One region of the Rouxiella sp. WC2420 genome, then DNA from elsewhere that is predicted to be linked to it. Evidence: predicted binding sites of a transcription regulator. Region 1 holds the regulator's gene; each other region holds the start of a gene.
What was found. The regulator PurR, encoded in region 1, represses purine synthesis genes. The targets are predictions, from matches to a motif close to CANGCAAACGTTTGCNTG.
Positions count from the first base shown of each region.

Region 2: the regulator PurR is predicted to act here: its motif matches at 2,284-2,301, upstream of glyA (serine hydroxymethyltransferase).
Region 3: the regulator PurR is predicted to act here: its motif matches at 2,419-2,436, upstream of AB3G37_RS22350 (NCS2 family permease).

Region 1 covers NZ_CP165628.1:3,411,934-3,416,214, forward strand. Annotated here, with positions in the region: gene AB3G37_RS15745 (C40 family peptidase) at 135-1,046, shown strand; gene purR (HTH-type transcriptional repressor PurR) at 1,435-2,460, shown strand; gene punR (DNA-binding transcriptional activator PunR) at 2,506-3,408, opposite strand; gene punC (purine nucleoside transporter PunC) at 3,578-4,281, shown strand, end outside.
Region 2 covers NZ_CP165628.1:1,177,398-1,181,678, reverse strand. Annotated here, with positions in the region: gene csiE (stationary phase inducible protein CsiE) at 1-270, shown strand, start outside; gene glyA (serine hydroxymethyltransferase) at 926-2,179, opposite strand; gene glnB (nitrogen regulatory protein P-II) at 2,526-2,864, opposite strand; gene glrR (two-component system response regulator GlrR) at 3,016-4,281, opposite strand, start outside.
Region 3 covers NZ_CP165628.1:4,853,688-4,857,968, reverse strand. Annotated here, with positions in the region: gene AB3G37_RS22370 (glycerophosphodiester phosphodiesterase family protein) at 1-154, shown strand, start outside; gene AB3G37_RS22365 (inositol monophosphatase) at 156-941, shown strand; gene AB3G37_RS22360 (nuclear transport factor 2 family protein) at 996-1,334, opposite strand; gene AB3G37_RS22355 (glutathione S-transferase family protein) at 1,505-2,173, shown strand; gene AB3G37_RS22350 (NCS2 family permease) at 2,579-3,946, shown strand; gene AB3G37_RS22345 (Na+/H+ antiporter) at 4,159-4,281, shown strand, end outside.

The DNA.
Region 1 (4,281 bases):
GAAAAAAAGTTATTAACTTTTACTCACAATATGAATTAGAATCGAAGCAATTCGTGCTGTTTTGTCTCCCGCTTTTGGGGAATACTGGGACATCTTTAGATGTTTAACTTCGGCCTAATATTGGTAGCGACGCCATGCGTTTAATGTTTACGCTTTTTGTGCTGCTGTTTACCCAGCTTTTTTTGAATTTGGCGCATGCTTCGCCAACGAATCGTGTTTCTGCTCAACAGGCAGAAAAGCACGTTAGTCAGGCAAAACCTGATGAGCGACGAAAGCGAAAAGTTGTAGCCAGAAGCAATAAAAAGTCAAAAATTGTTCCGGTCAAAGAACAATCAAAAGCCAAAGAACATAGCAAGACCAAAGAACCTGTTCATGCCAAAGCCGCGGTTGAGCACAAGCACCCTACCAGCACTAAGTTGGTGCGACGAAAGAACGAAAAACCGGTAGCAGCCCGACTTGCAAGTCACAAAACTGAAAAGCCGAAAAAAGAAATAACATCAATTACCCGTTCTCTTGCCACCACATCTAATGTGGTTTGTGCGAAAGACGGAAAAAAAGCTTACGGGCGACATCGTAAGCACCAGGCAAAAGCCGATACTTGCGCCCCCCTTACACTAAGCGCGGCACACAAGAAAAAGTATCTACATGCCAAAGAAACCGCGATGAACAAGCTGATGCACCAAGTTGGCAAACCTTATCGCTGGGGTGGAACCTCACCGAGTACCGGTTTCGACTGTAGTGGCCTGGTTTATTATGCCTACAAAGATTTGATGCGCATTAAAATGCCTCGCACCGCCAATGAAATGTACCATTTGCGCGACGCGGCCCCGATACAACGTGGTGAGCTTGAGTCAGGCGATCTGGTGTTCTTCAGAATTACCAAACGCGGCGCAGCAGATCACGTAGGTGTTTATCTCGGAAACGGTAAGTTTATTCAGTCACCGCGTACCGGAGAAGACATCAAAATCAGTTATCTGGCAGATAACTACTGGCAAGATCACTATGTAGGTGCACGCCGCGTAATGACGCCAAAAACGATTCGTTAAATAATGATTTCTCGCTTAACACCTGTGAATAGCATTTAACGAATGGTTTAAATTTAACGCCGTCGGCGGAATAGATAAAATAGTCAAGGGCGATTTCTGCGATAAGAAATCGCCCTTTTTGTTTCCTCATTCCCTCATTTAAGCCATTCAATGCGCTGAGTTAAGGCGAAAACACAAATTTGGCTTCCCCTTTTTTAAGATATAAGAGAAAATTAGCGGTTACCACGCTGTGTGCCCGGCCGTAGTTGACCGACGCTTCTTTCAGGCCCTCCTGGAACCATCCAACGATTTGACTGCATAAAATGATTTACGCAGTTGAATGCACGCAGGCAAACGATTAACAAAAAACTAACGTGCTGGAAAGGGTTAGTTCAGGAGTGATTTTTACATGGCCACGATCAAAGATGTCGCTAAGCGCGCAGGTGTTTCGACTACAACCGTGTCGCACGTCATCAATAAAACCCGTTTCGTCGCCGAAGAAACCAAAGCTGCAGTCCGCGCAGCCATTAAAGATTTGCACTATTCCCCGAGTGCCGTAGCGCGCAGTCTGAAGGTTAATAATACAAAAACCATTGGACTGCTGGCGACCTCAAGCGAAGCGCCCTACTTTGCAGAAGTTATTGAGGCTGTAGAGAACAGCTGCTTCGCCAAAGGCTATACGCTTATCTTATGTAATTCGCACAATGATCTGGAAAAACAGAAAGCCTATCTACAGATGCTGGCGCAAAAGCGCGTCGATGGCCTGCTGGTAATGTGTGCTGAATACCCGGATGAACTGCTGGCAATGTTAGAAGAGTACCGCTCGATCCCGATGGTCGTTATGGACTGGGGCGAAGCACAGAATGACTTCACTGACTCAATTATCGATAACGCCTTTGCGGGGGGGTATCTTGCTGGCCGCTATCTTATCGAACGCGGTCATCGTGACATTGGCGCGATCCCGGGACAACTGAACCGCAACACCGGCGGCGGTCGTTATCGTGGTTTCTTGAAAGCATTGAGCGAAGCGAATATTCCAGTTCGCGATGAATGGGTCGTGCAGGGTGATTTTGAACCAGAATCTGGCTATCAGGCAATGCAACAGATTCTCAATCAGAAACAGCGACCTACTGCCGTATTCTGCGGCGGTGACGTAATGGCGATGGGCGCAATCTGCGCTGCCGATGAAATGGGCCTGCGCGTTCCGCAAGATATCTCGGTGATGGGTTACGATAACCTGCGAAACGCGCGTTATTTCTCTCCGGCACTGACTACGGTTCATCAGCCGAAAGAGCGTCTGGGCGAAATGGCCTTTACTATGCTGCTCGACCGCATTATCAGCAAACGCGAAGTTCAGCAGACTATCGAAGTCAAACCGAAACTGGTTGAAAGGCGCTCGGTTGCCGATGGTCCATTCCGCGACTATCGCCGTTAATTTCTGCCCTGCAATTAAAACACGTCTGCTCTTACAGGCGTGTTTTTACCTCAACCACTCCTGATTCAACGTTTCACTGTCACCTAAATAATTGAGCAGCCAGTCCAGCGCAGGCGAGTGATTTTTCTGGTCCCAAGTCAGGCAGCAAGGGCTCTCGGGGAAACTGTTAGCCAATTTCAACACCGCCAGCTTGTTCTCGGTGATTTCCCTTTCTACCATGTGCACTGGCAGCATGCCGACACACAGCCCCTCGCATAAGCAGTCAATCGCACAGGTCCAGTCAGGCACCACTAGCCGCCGCTGATTGTCCAGTGTCCAGGTATCGCGTTTAGGCAAGTTTCTTGAGGTATCTTCAATACATAGCGCAGGGTAAGGTCTTAATGCTTCGTCGTCCAGAGCCTGCTGCTGCTCGGCCAAAGGATGTTTTGCGCTGACCACACAGTGCCACGGCAGTGTCCCCATGTCGCGGAAACTGAAACGGCCGCCAACCGGCACTGCGCTAGTGGCTCCAATAGCGACGTCCGCACGATCGTCTGCCAGCGCGTCCCAAACCCCGTTAAATACTTCGCCCTGAATCTGCAGTTCTGTATCGGGAAAAGCGCGATAGAAATCGACCACCAGCTGCCTGACTCGGCGCGGCTTGACGATACGGTCAACGGCAACCCGCAGCTGCCCGCTCCAGCCATTGGCCACCTGCTGGCATTGACGCCTGGTGGATAGCATTTTTTTGATAAGTATGCGAGCTTCATCAACAAAAAGCCGACCCGCAGGTGTCAACTCTACATCACGATGGCGTCTGTGAAACAGAGGCACGGCCAGCCATTCCTCCAACTGCCGCACTTGATAACTAATAGCCGATGGAACTCGGTTAAGCTCCTGCGCGGCGGCAGTAAAGCTGCCATTTCTGGCAACGGCGTCCACCACTTCCAGTGAATATTCAGACCACATGCCGCCCTCCTTTCTGCTTGCACATCACTTCACCCTTCTGCTTTCAAATTTTTTAATCGCATAGTGCAAATATTAACGTTTCACAACCACTAAGCCAAGCAGATACACTCCCGTGCTTCAAGTACCCTACGATACTTTTGACTGCTTTTTAGATTAATAAGAGAACATCATGAAACCCTCATTTGGATTTTTACTTTATCTTGCCGGCTTGAGCATGCTTGGCTTTTTAGCCACCGATATGTATTTGCCCGCATTTGGCAGCATGCAGGAAAACCTGGCGACCTCAGCCAGCGCCATAAGCTCAAGCCTGAGCATTTTCCTTGGCGGTTTTGCCGTCGCTCAGCTGTTTTGGGGCCCGTTGTCGGATCGTTTTGGCCGCCGCCCGATCTTGCTGAGCGGGCTGGGCCTGTTCTCAATGAGCTGTCTGGGGATGATTTGGGTACAGAGTAGCGAACTGTTACTGGTGCTGCGTTTTTTACAGGCAGTCGGCGTTTGTGCAGCGGCGGTAAGCTGGCAGGCTCTCGTCGTAGATCGCTACTCTTCTGAGGTAGCCAAGCGCACCTTTGCCAGCATCATGCCGCTGGTGGCGCTCTCTCCAGCTTTGGCCCCGCTAGTCGGCGCCTATGTGCTTAATCATTTCAATTGGCGGGTTATATTTGCCTTGCTGCTGGTGATCGGCGCGCTGCTGCTGTTCTTTACTTTGACATTAAAAGAATCGCGCAAAACGGCTGCACAGCAATCTCAGCCACAAAGCGGGCTTGCGGCAATGCTCACATCGCCAGTGTATAGCGGTAACGTACTGATTTATGCAGCAAGTTCGGCTGGATTTTTTGCCTGGCTCACCGGTTCGCCGTTTATTTTAAGCAATATGGG
Region 2 (4,281 bases), 2.2 Mb from region 1:
GAAAAACAGATTTTACTGTTAACGGATACCGACCCAAAACTTGAGGAGGCCGTAGAACACCACATTCGTGAAGCCACTCTGATGCCGTTGAATATTAAATATCAGACTCTGGAAGAGTTTCACCGACACGGTGCGCCCAGCGGCGTGGCAATGATTGTTACACCCTACGCGACCTTGACCACCGATGCCGATCCGCTAGTGATTTACACTCAGCTGCCGCTAACCAAAGACGAAAGAAAAAGAATTCGCTCATTACTGGAAGCCAGCTAACCCCATCCTACAAATCCATGATCTGGATTAATATCTATTCATTAATTTTTCCATAGAGTGTTTTTTCACTCATGGAGGAATAAATAAAATGCCGCCTGGAAAAGGCTTATCGACACAATATACAAATACTCAAACGGGGATAACACGGCAAGATCCTGTTCAACAGTCTTCATCGTCTCATCTACCTCTGACCAACACTTCTAACAGCACCTTACTTCCCAAAAGCCTGCAACCTCCATTGGCCACACCTAATACCCAATTGGGAAATTTGGATAATCAGATCAATGTACAGTCCAGATTAACGCTTCCAATCACCTTAAAAGCAGAACACAGGCAGTATATCGAGGGTTGTGTCGAGAAATATACTGCCGCCAATGGCTCTTCATCTTTTAATAAAATCAGTTATAGACGATAGAAGAGAGCGTTCCGATTTTAATTCCATGTATTCTCGGTATATGGATCTAAATGATGAAATAAAAAATCAGATTGCCAATCAAAATAACGGAATTAACAGCGGCTTCCTGTCTTTTTTTTAACTTTAAGGTTGCAAAGCGTGAATAATAGCTATCAATATTGAAGCAAAAAAAAGCCATGTCCACAGACATGGCTTTAGTTCTTCCTGGTGGCGGACAAAAACCGCTACCAAGCGTCTACCTTATGCATATACCGGATGACGTGCGCAGATATCCAGAACTTTTTGCTTAACGCGTTCAATAGTTGCTTCGTCGTTGATATTATCGAGCACGTCACAAATCCAGCCAGCCAGCTCACGCACGTCAGCTTCTTTAAAGCCGCGACGGGTCACTGCCGGAGTACCGATACGGATACCAGAAGTCACGAACGGGCTTTTCGGATCGTTTGGTACGCTGTTTTTGTTAACAGTGATGTTGGCACGACCCAGTGCAGCGTCAGCTTCTTTACCGGTCAGACCTTTATCAACCAGATCCATCAGGAACAGGTGATTGTGAGTTCCGCCAGAAACCACGTTGTAACCGCGCTCAAGTACCACTTCAACCATGGCTTTAGCGTTTTTAGCAACCTGGTGTTGATAAACTTTGAACTCAGGTTCCATTGCTTCTTTAAATGCAATCGCTTTACCGGCAATCACGTGCATCAATGGACCGCCCTGACCGCCAGGGAACACGGCAGAATTCAGTTTTTTATACAGATCCTCGTCGCCGCCTTTAGCCAGGATCAGGCCACCGCGTGGACCCGCCAGGGTTTTGTGCGTAGTGCTGGTAACGATGTGAGCGTGTGGAACCGGGTTAGGATAAACGCCCGCGGCTACCAGGCCAGCAACGTGAGCCATGTCCACGAAGAACCATGCACCGATACTGTCTGCGATTTCACGCATTTTTGCCCAGTCAACAACACCGGAGAAGGCGGAGAAGCCACCGATGATCATTTTTGGCTTGTGTTTCTCAGCCTGACGAGCCAAATCTTCGTAATCGATTTTGCCAGTTTCGTCGATACCGTAAGGAACGACATTATAAAGTTTGCCAGACAGGTTAACCGGAGAACCATGAGTCAGGTGGCCGCCGTGCGCCAGGTTCATACCCAGAATGGTATCGCCCGGTTGCAGCAAAGCAGTGTAAACCGCGAAGTTAGCCTGTGAGCCAGAATGGGGTTGAACGTTTGCGTAATCTGCACCGAACAACTCTTTTGCACGGTCAATCGCCAGTTGCTCAACGATGTCAACGTATTCGCAGCCGCCGTAGTAACGCTTGCCCGGATAGCCTTCGGCATATTTGTTAGTCAGTTGAGAACCCTGAGCCTGCATCACGCGCGGGCTAGTGTAGTTTTCTGACGCAATCAGCTCGATATGCTCTTCCTGACGTACGACTTCCTGCTCCATTGCATGCCACAGCTCGGCATCATAATCGGCAATGTTCATTTCACGCTTTAACATCTGCATCTCCTGACTCGACAAACTTAAATAAACGCCCCTGATGGGTTCTGGCGCACAGTGTAAACTGTTTCCACCCCATTGGCATAGTCTCAGGCACAGGTTTTTAAGCAAACGATTGGCTTCCCGTGGGGCAAGGCTTTGATCTGTTATAGGCAAAGCCGTTTCAAGCGACTTTTCTTCATTCTTGCATGCAAATCTTTCAGCTTTGTGAGCTGTCCCGCAACTGAAGGTAACGCGTTACAGAGCAACGACAAAAGGAATTTTAAGGCAAATTAACAGCAGGGATTAGACGAGGGATGATGCAGGGGTTAGGTGCGGGCCGGAAGTTCCAGCCCGCAAAGAGTGCTTAGATAGCCTCTTCGTCCTCTTCACCGGTACGGATACGCACAACGCGAGCCACGTCAAAGACGAAGATCTTTCCGTCGCCGATTTTGCCGGTTTGCGCGGTAGTCATGATAGTTTCAACGCAGGTGTCAACGATATCGTCAGCAACCACGATCTCGATTTTCACTTTTGGCAGAAAATCCACCATGTACTCGGCACCGCGATACAGTTCGGTATGACCTTTCTGGCGACCAAAGCCTTTGACTTCAGTTACGGTCATCCCGGTGATACCCACTTCAGCCAGCGCTTCACGGACGTCGTCGAGCTTGAAAGGTTTAATGATTGCGTCAATTTTTTTCATGGCAGGCCCTTTTATCGTTCATTTACCGATGTTTTTTATCCACAGCGGCAAGATTTAATTTTTAGCTTTAAGGTGCCAAGGGCACCGGCAGGCGCATAAAGTATCATATCCTCATGCCCCTTAAAATCTGCGGGGGCCAAGGAAGTCGTTTTTAAGACTCTTTAAAGTCATTGGCCTCGAGTTCATGCCTTGAAAGCAGCTTATAGAACTCAGTTCGGTTGCGCCCGGCTATTCTCGCCGCCTGCGTCACATTGCCACGTGTAATCTGCAAAAGTTTGCGTAAATAGTGCAGTTCAAAGGTGTTTCTTGCCTCGACAAAGGTCGGTAGTGCCGTATTTTCACCTTCCAGGGCCTGTTCAACCAAAGCTTCACTGATTACCGGCGCAGACGTGAGCGCCACGCACTGTTCAATCACATTGACCAACTGGCGCACGTTGCCGGGCCAGCTGGCAGCCATCAGGCGTTTCATTGCATCGGTCGAGAAACTGCGCACAAACGGCTTATGGCGAATCGCCGCTTCGCGCAGCAAATGACTGGCAAGCAGCGGGATATCCTCTGCTCGCTCGTGCAGCGCGGGCAGTTTGAGATTCACCACGTTCAGTCGATAATACAGATCTTCGCGAAACTCGCCCTTCTCCATCGCCTTGGGTAAATCGCGGTGAGTCGCGGAAATAATCCGCACATTGACATCAATGTCGTGATTACTCCCCAGCGGCCGCACTTTGCGTTCCTGCAAAACGCGCAACAACTTTACCTGCAATGACAAAGGCATATCGCCGATTTCATCCAGAAATAGTGTGCCGCCATCGGCCGCCTGAAACAAACCTTCCCGGCTGTTCACCGCGCCGGTAAAGGATCCTTTTGCATGACCAAACAGTTCAGACTCCAGCAATTGCTCCGGCAATGCGCCGCAGTTAATGGCAATAAATGCCTTCTTGCCGCGCGGACTGGTGCGATGGATAGCCTGAGCAAGCACTTCCTTACCGGTGCCGCTTTGCCCGTTAATCAGCAGGCTGACGTCCGACTGTGCAACCATTTTGGCCTGCTCCAGCAAACGCAGCATAATCGGGCTACGCGTCACTATCTGTTCACGCCAGCTATCGTCACCGGCAGGAGCAGACTGGGCCAGCGCTTCATCAATGGCTTTGTAGAGCGCGTCACGGTCAACCGGCTTGGTCAAGAATCCAAATACGCCCTGCTGAGTCGCGGCTACTGCATCAGGAATAGAGCCGTGAGCGGTCAATATAATCACGGGCATACCAGGCTGATGCTTCTGAATTTCTGCAAACAGCGCCATGCCGTCCATCTCGTCCATCCGCAAATCGCTCAGCACCAAATCAATGCGTTCACGACGCAGCAGTTTCAATGCCTCTTCACCGCTGGCCGCGGTGGTCACCTGGAATCCCTCGCTGGAAAG
Region 3 (4,281 bases), 1.4 Mb from region 1:
GCTGGATGAGTCTCACCCGCTGGATTATTGTGATAGCCGCGCTCACCAGCATCCGGGAGACGTCTGGGGTACGGTGATTGAGGCGGGTTTTGGCGCAATTCAAACTGACAGCGTCAGCCAATTGCGTCGTTGGTTAAAGGATAAAGGACGTTAAAATGAAAACCGAAATTTCCGATCGCTTGCAGATTGCCAGCAAGATTGCCGCGCAGGCGGCCGAACTGGCGCTGAGCTTCTTTCACCGCCGTAGCGAGATTGACGTCAGCAGCAAACGAACCCAGGATTTTGTTTCTGAGGCTGACGTGGCGGTCGAAGAGTTTATCCGCCAACAGTTACATGAAAACTTTCCAGGCGACCCCATCATTGGTGAAGAGATGGGCGGCCATTTAAGCGATGCGGCCTGTTGGGTGATCGATCCGATTGATGGAACGTCCAATTTTTTGCGCGGCTCGCCGCTGTGGGGCGTTTCGCTGGGGCTGGTGGAGCGTCATCGGCCGGTGATAGGCGTCGTGGTGCTGCCGGTGCTTAACGAACTATTTGCAGCAGAAAGCGGCAAGGGGATCTTTCTCAACGGCAAACCTTTTACTCGAGACGATCCCTTTGCGGATGTTCAAGTGCTGTCGCTGGGCGATAGTGCCGACGATCAGCTAGGCGAGGCTTCGGCATTTTATCGCGGGTTGCGCGAGGCTGACTGGTCGGTACACTGCTACCGTTGTACCACGGTGGGCATGGTGTTTGCTGCGAAGGGCGTAATAGACGGACATCTGCAACGCCGCACCACGCTGTGGGATATTGCTGGTGGCGCGGTGCTTTGTCAGGAAGCTGGACTGGAAACGGTAGTTAATTTCGGTAGCGAAGGGATCCGTCATTTGTCGGTTGCCGCCGGAACACCAGCTTTGATGGCTGCCGTCAGGCCGCTTTGGCCTGACCTGGCGCCACGTTAACTTGAGCCGGGTTGGATTGAGATGTCGCAACGAAACAACCCGCCGCTTGTCTGTTTAGGCAAAGTAAAACCATGCGGTTTCAATCAAACCCTCATTCACTTCAAACACGGCCATGCTTTCAATGGGCAAATCGCCCAACCCGTGGATTTTCTCCAGGTCAAAGACTTTATTGCCTAACACGGTGCGCGAAACCAGCTCGGCCTTGAGTTTGGGATTATTGAATCTATGAGCGGCGTAGAATTCGCTAAGTTGCTGTTTCCCTTCCATTGCCGGCTCGAGAGAGGGCATGCGAAAGGCAGTAAATGATTCACTAAAGCAGGAGACAAAGGTCTCAAGATCGTGTTGATTATAGGCGGCGAACTGTTTTTCAATGACGGCGGTAACATTATCCATTATCAATCCTTGTTGAATTTTAATTCTATTTAAATGAATTTTTATTCAATCTGGTATTTTTGTGCTCTCTTGTCAACATCATTGTGCGATAACTCCTTAATAGCTCTTGGGGGATGATCAGTAGTCTATAGTTAACAATTAATTATGATCATAACTCTGGAGTGGAATGCATGATAATCCTACATCACCTGAACAACTCGCGTTCGCAGCGAATTTTGTGGATGCTAGAAGAGTTGCAGCTGCCTTATACGATTGAGCGCTATCAGCGTGACGAGAAAACCATGCTGGCACCCGCCTCGTTAAAAAAAATTCACCCGCTGGGTAAGTCGCCAGTGTTGCAGGATGGTGACCTGATTATTGCCGAGTCGGGCGCGATTATTGAATATCTGCAAGAAACCTATGACCCGCAAAATACCCTGAAACCAGACGATGCCGCCGAGCGCCTGCAGTATCGTTACTGGCTGCATTATGCCGAAGGTTCGCTGATGCCGTTGCTGGTCATGAAGCTGATTTTTGGACGTCTGGGCAAGCCGCCGATGCCGTGGCTGATCCGCCCGATTGCGGGTGCGATCGGCAAGGGCGTACAGCAGAATTATATTGATAAGCAACTCGCTACTCATGCGACTTATCTCGAAGATCATCTCAGTAAAAATGCCTGGTTTGCTGGCGATGAATTTAGCGCAGCGGATATCCAGATGAGCTTCCCGATAGAAGCATTCGAAACGCGTGGCCCGATGGATAAATGTCCACATCTGCAACGTTGGCTGGATACCATCAAGGCCCGACCCGCTTATCAGCAGGCATTGAAGCAGGGTGGCCCCTACCAGATCGGCCGTTGATCCTGCCAATAAAGATCCTCCTCGCGGGGATCTCTAAAAAGGGATCCTTTAACGCCATGCAGCCGGGTTTTGCGCAGTAAGGAGCGTTTTAAAGTTAACCTTTCGCAACTTTTTAGTTTGAATGCCTTTAAAGTGAGCGAAAATCCGAAAAACATCGCCAAACGCAGTTGAAACTGGAGCATTAAAGGCTGGATAATCGTTTGCTTGGTCGTATCTACGATTTTTACAACCGCCGTACGCGATGAGAGTTAACCGTTTGCCCCGACTTTATGTTGATTATTCGACGATGTCTAACGCCGTTGAACAACTTCATGCATCCTTTAGTCGGGTAGGGAAGCGAACGACAAGAAACGATTTCATAATGACCACGCAGGCATTTCAGTAGCACATTCAGAGGACTCCATCATGTCTCAACACCAGTCTCAAGCGGGCGGCAGCGTGACGCCTAAAGGATCGCTTGATGCTTTCTTCTCGATAAGCGCGCGCGGCAGCAATGTTCGACAAGAGCTTATCGCAGGCCTCACGACTTTTCTGGCGATGGTTTACTCGGTCATCGTTGTTCCCTCGATGCTGGGTAAGGCCGGATTTTCTCCAACCGCCGTTTTTGTGGCTACCTGCCTGGTCGCCGGTTTTGGTTCGCTGCTAATGGGGCTGTGGGCCAATCTGCCATTGGCGATCGGCTGCGCGATTTCTCTGACCGCCTTTACCGCCTTCAGCCTGGTTATTGGCCAGCACATCAGTGTGCCAGTCGCGCTCGGTGCGGTGTTTCTGATGGGCGTGCTGTTCACTGTTATCTCTGTTACCGGTATTCGCTCGTGGATTTTGCGCAACTTGCCGACCGGCGTTGCGCACGGCACCGGGATTGGTATTGGTCTGTTTTTGCTGCTGGTAGCCGCCAACGGCGTGGGTCTGGTTATCAAGAACCCGTTGGATGGTTTACCGGTCACGCTCGGCGCTTTTACCTCATTTCCAGTGGTCATGACATTATTGGGACTGGCCGTGATTTTTGGTCTGGAAAAGCTGCGCGTGCCGGGTGGTATCCTGCTGGTGATCATTGCTATTTCTGTTATTGGCCTGATTTTCGACCCAGCGGTGAAGTATCACGGCCTGTTTGCCATGCCCTCTCTGTCGGATGCCGGGGGGCACTCGCTGTTCTTTAATCTCGATATTTTGGGCGCTATGAAAGCCGCCGTATTACCGAGCGTACTGGCTTTGGTCATGACCGCAGTTTTTGATGCAACGGGCACGATTCGCGCTGTCGCAGGTCAGGCTGACTTGCTGGATAAAGACGGGCAGATTATCAATGCCGGTAAAGCGTTGACCGCCGATTCAATGAGCAGCATTTTTGCCGGTTTGGTTGGGGCGTCACCGGCGGCAGTCTATATCGAGTCCGCGGCGGGCACGGCGGCAGGCGGTAAAACGGGTTTAACCGCTACCGTGGTCGGCGTCCTTTTCCTGCTGATGCTATTCTTGTCGCCGCTGTCTTATCTTGTTCCGGCCTATGCTACGGCCCCTGCGCTGATGTACGTTGGACTGCTGATGCTGAGCAATGTTACCAAGCTGGACTTCAGCGATTTTGTCGACGCAATGTCGGGTCTGCTGTGCGCCGTGTTTATCGTACTGACCTGTAATATCGTCACCGGCATTATGCTGGGCTTTAGCTCACTGGTGGTGGGGCGCATTTGTTCGGGAGAATGGCGTAAGTTAAATCTCGGCACCGTGATCATTGCCGTGGCGTTGGTAGTGTTTTACGCCGGAGGTTGGGCGCTTTAAATGATTTTTCACCCTTCCTCAATCAGCGAGGAAGGGTTTTTCACTCAGTCGCATTCATAATCCAACAAAATTTGTTAACAACATTTACACTTCAATTTTAAGACGTCTGCAAATTCTCTCCGCTACAAAAATGTTTTACTATCAAACTGTCGTGCAGGTTTAGCCTGCGTCCAGCTTTAAGCATTAACTAAAAACAAGAGTCTAAGGAAAGCATGGAAATATTTTTTACCATTCTGATTTTGATTCTGGTGGTGTCGCTCTCCGGTGTCGTTACCAGGATGTTACCGTTCCAGGTCCCACTTCCTCTGATGCAAATCCTCGTGGGGGCTTTGCTG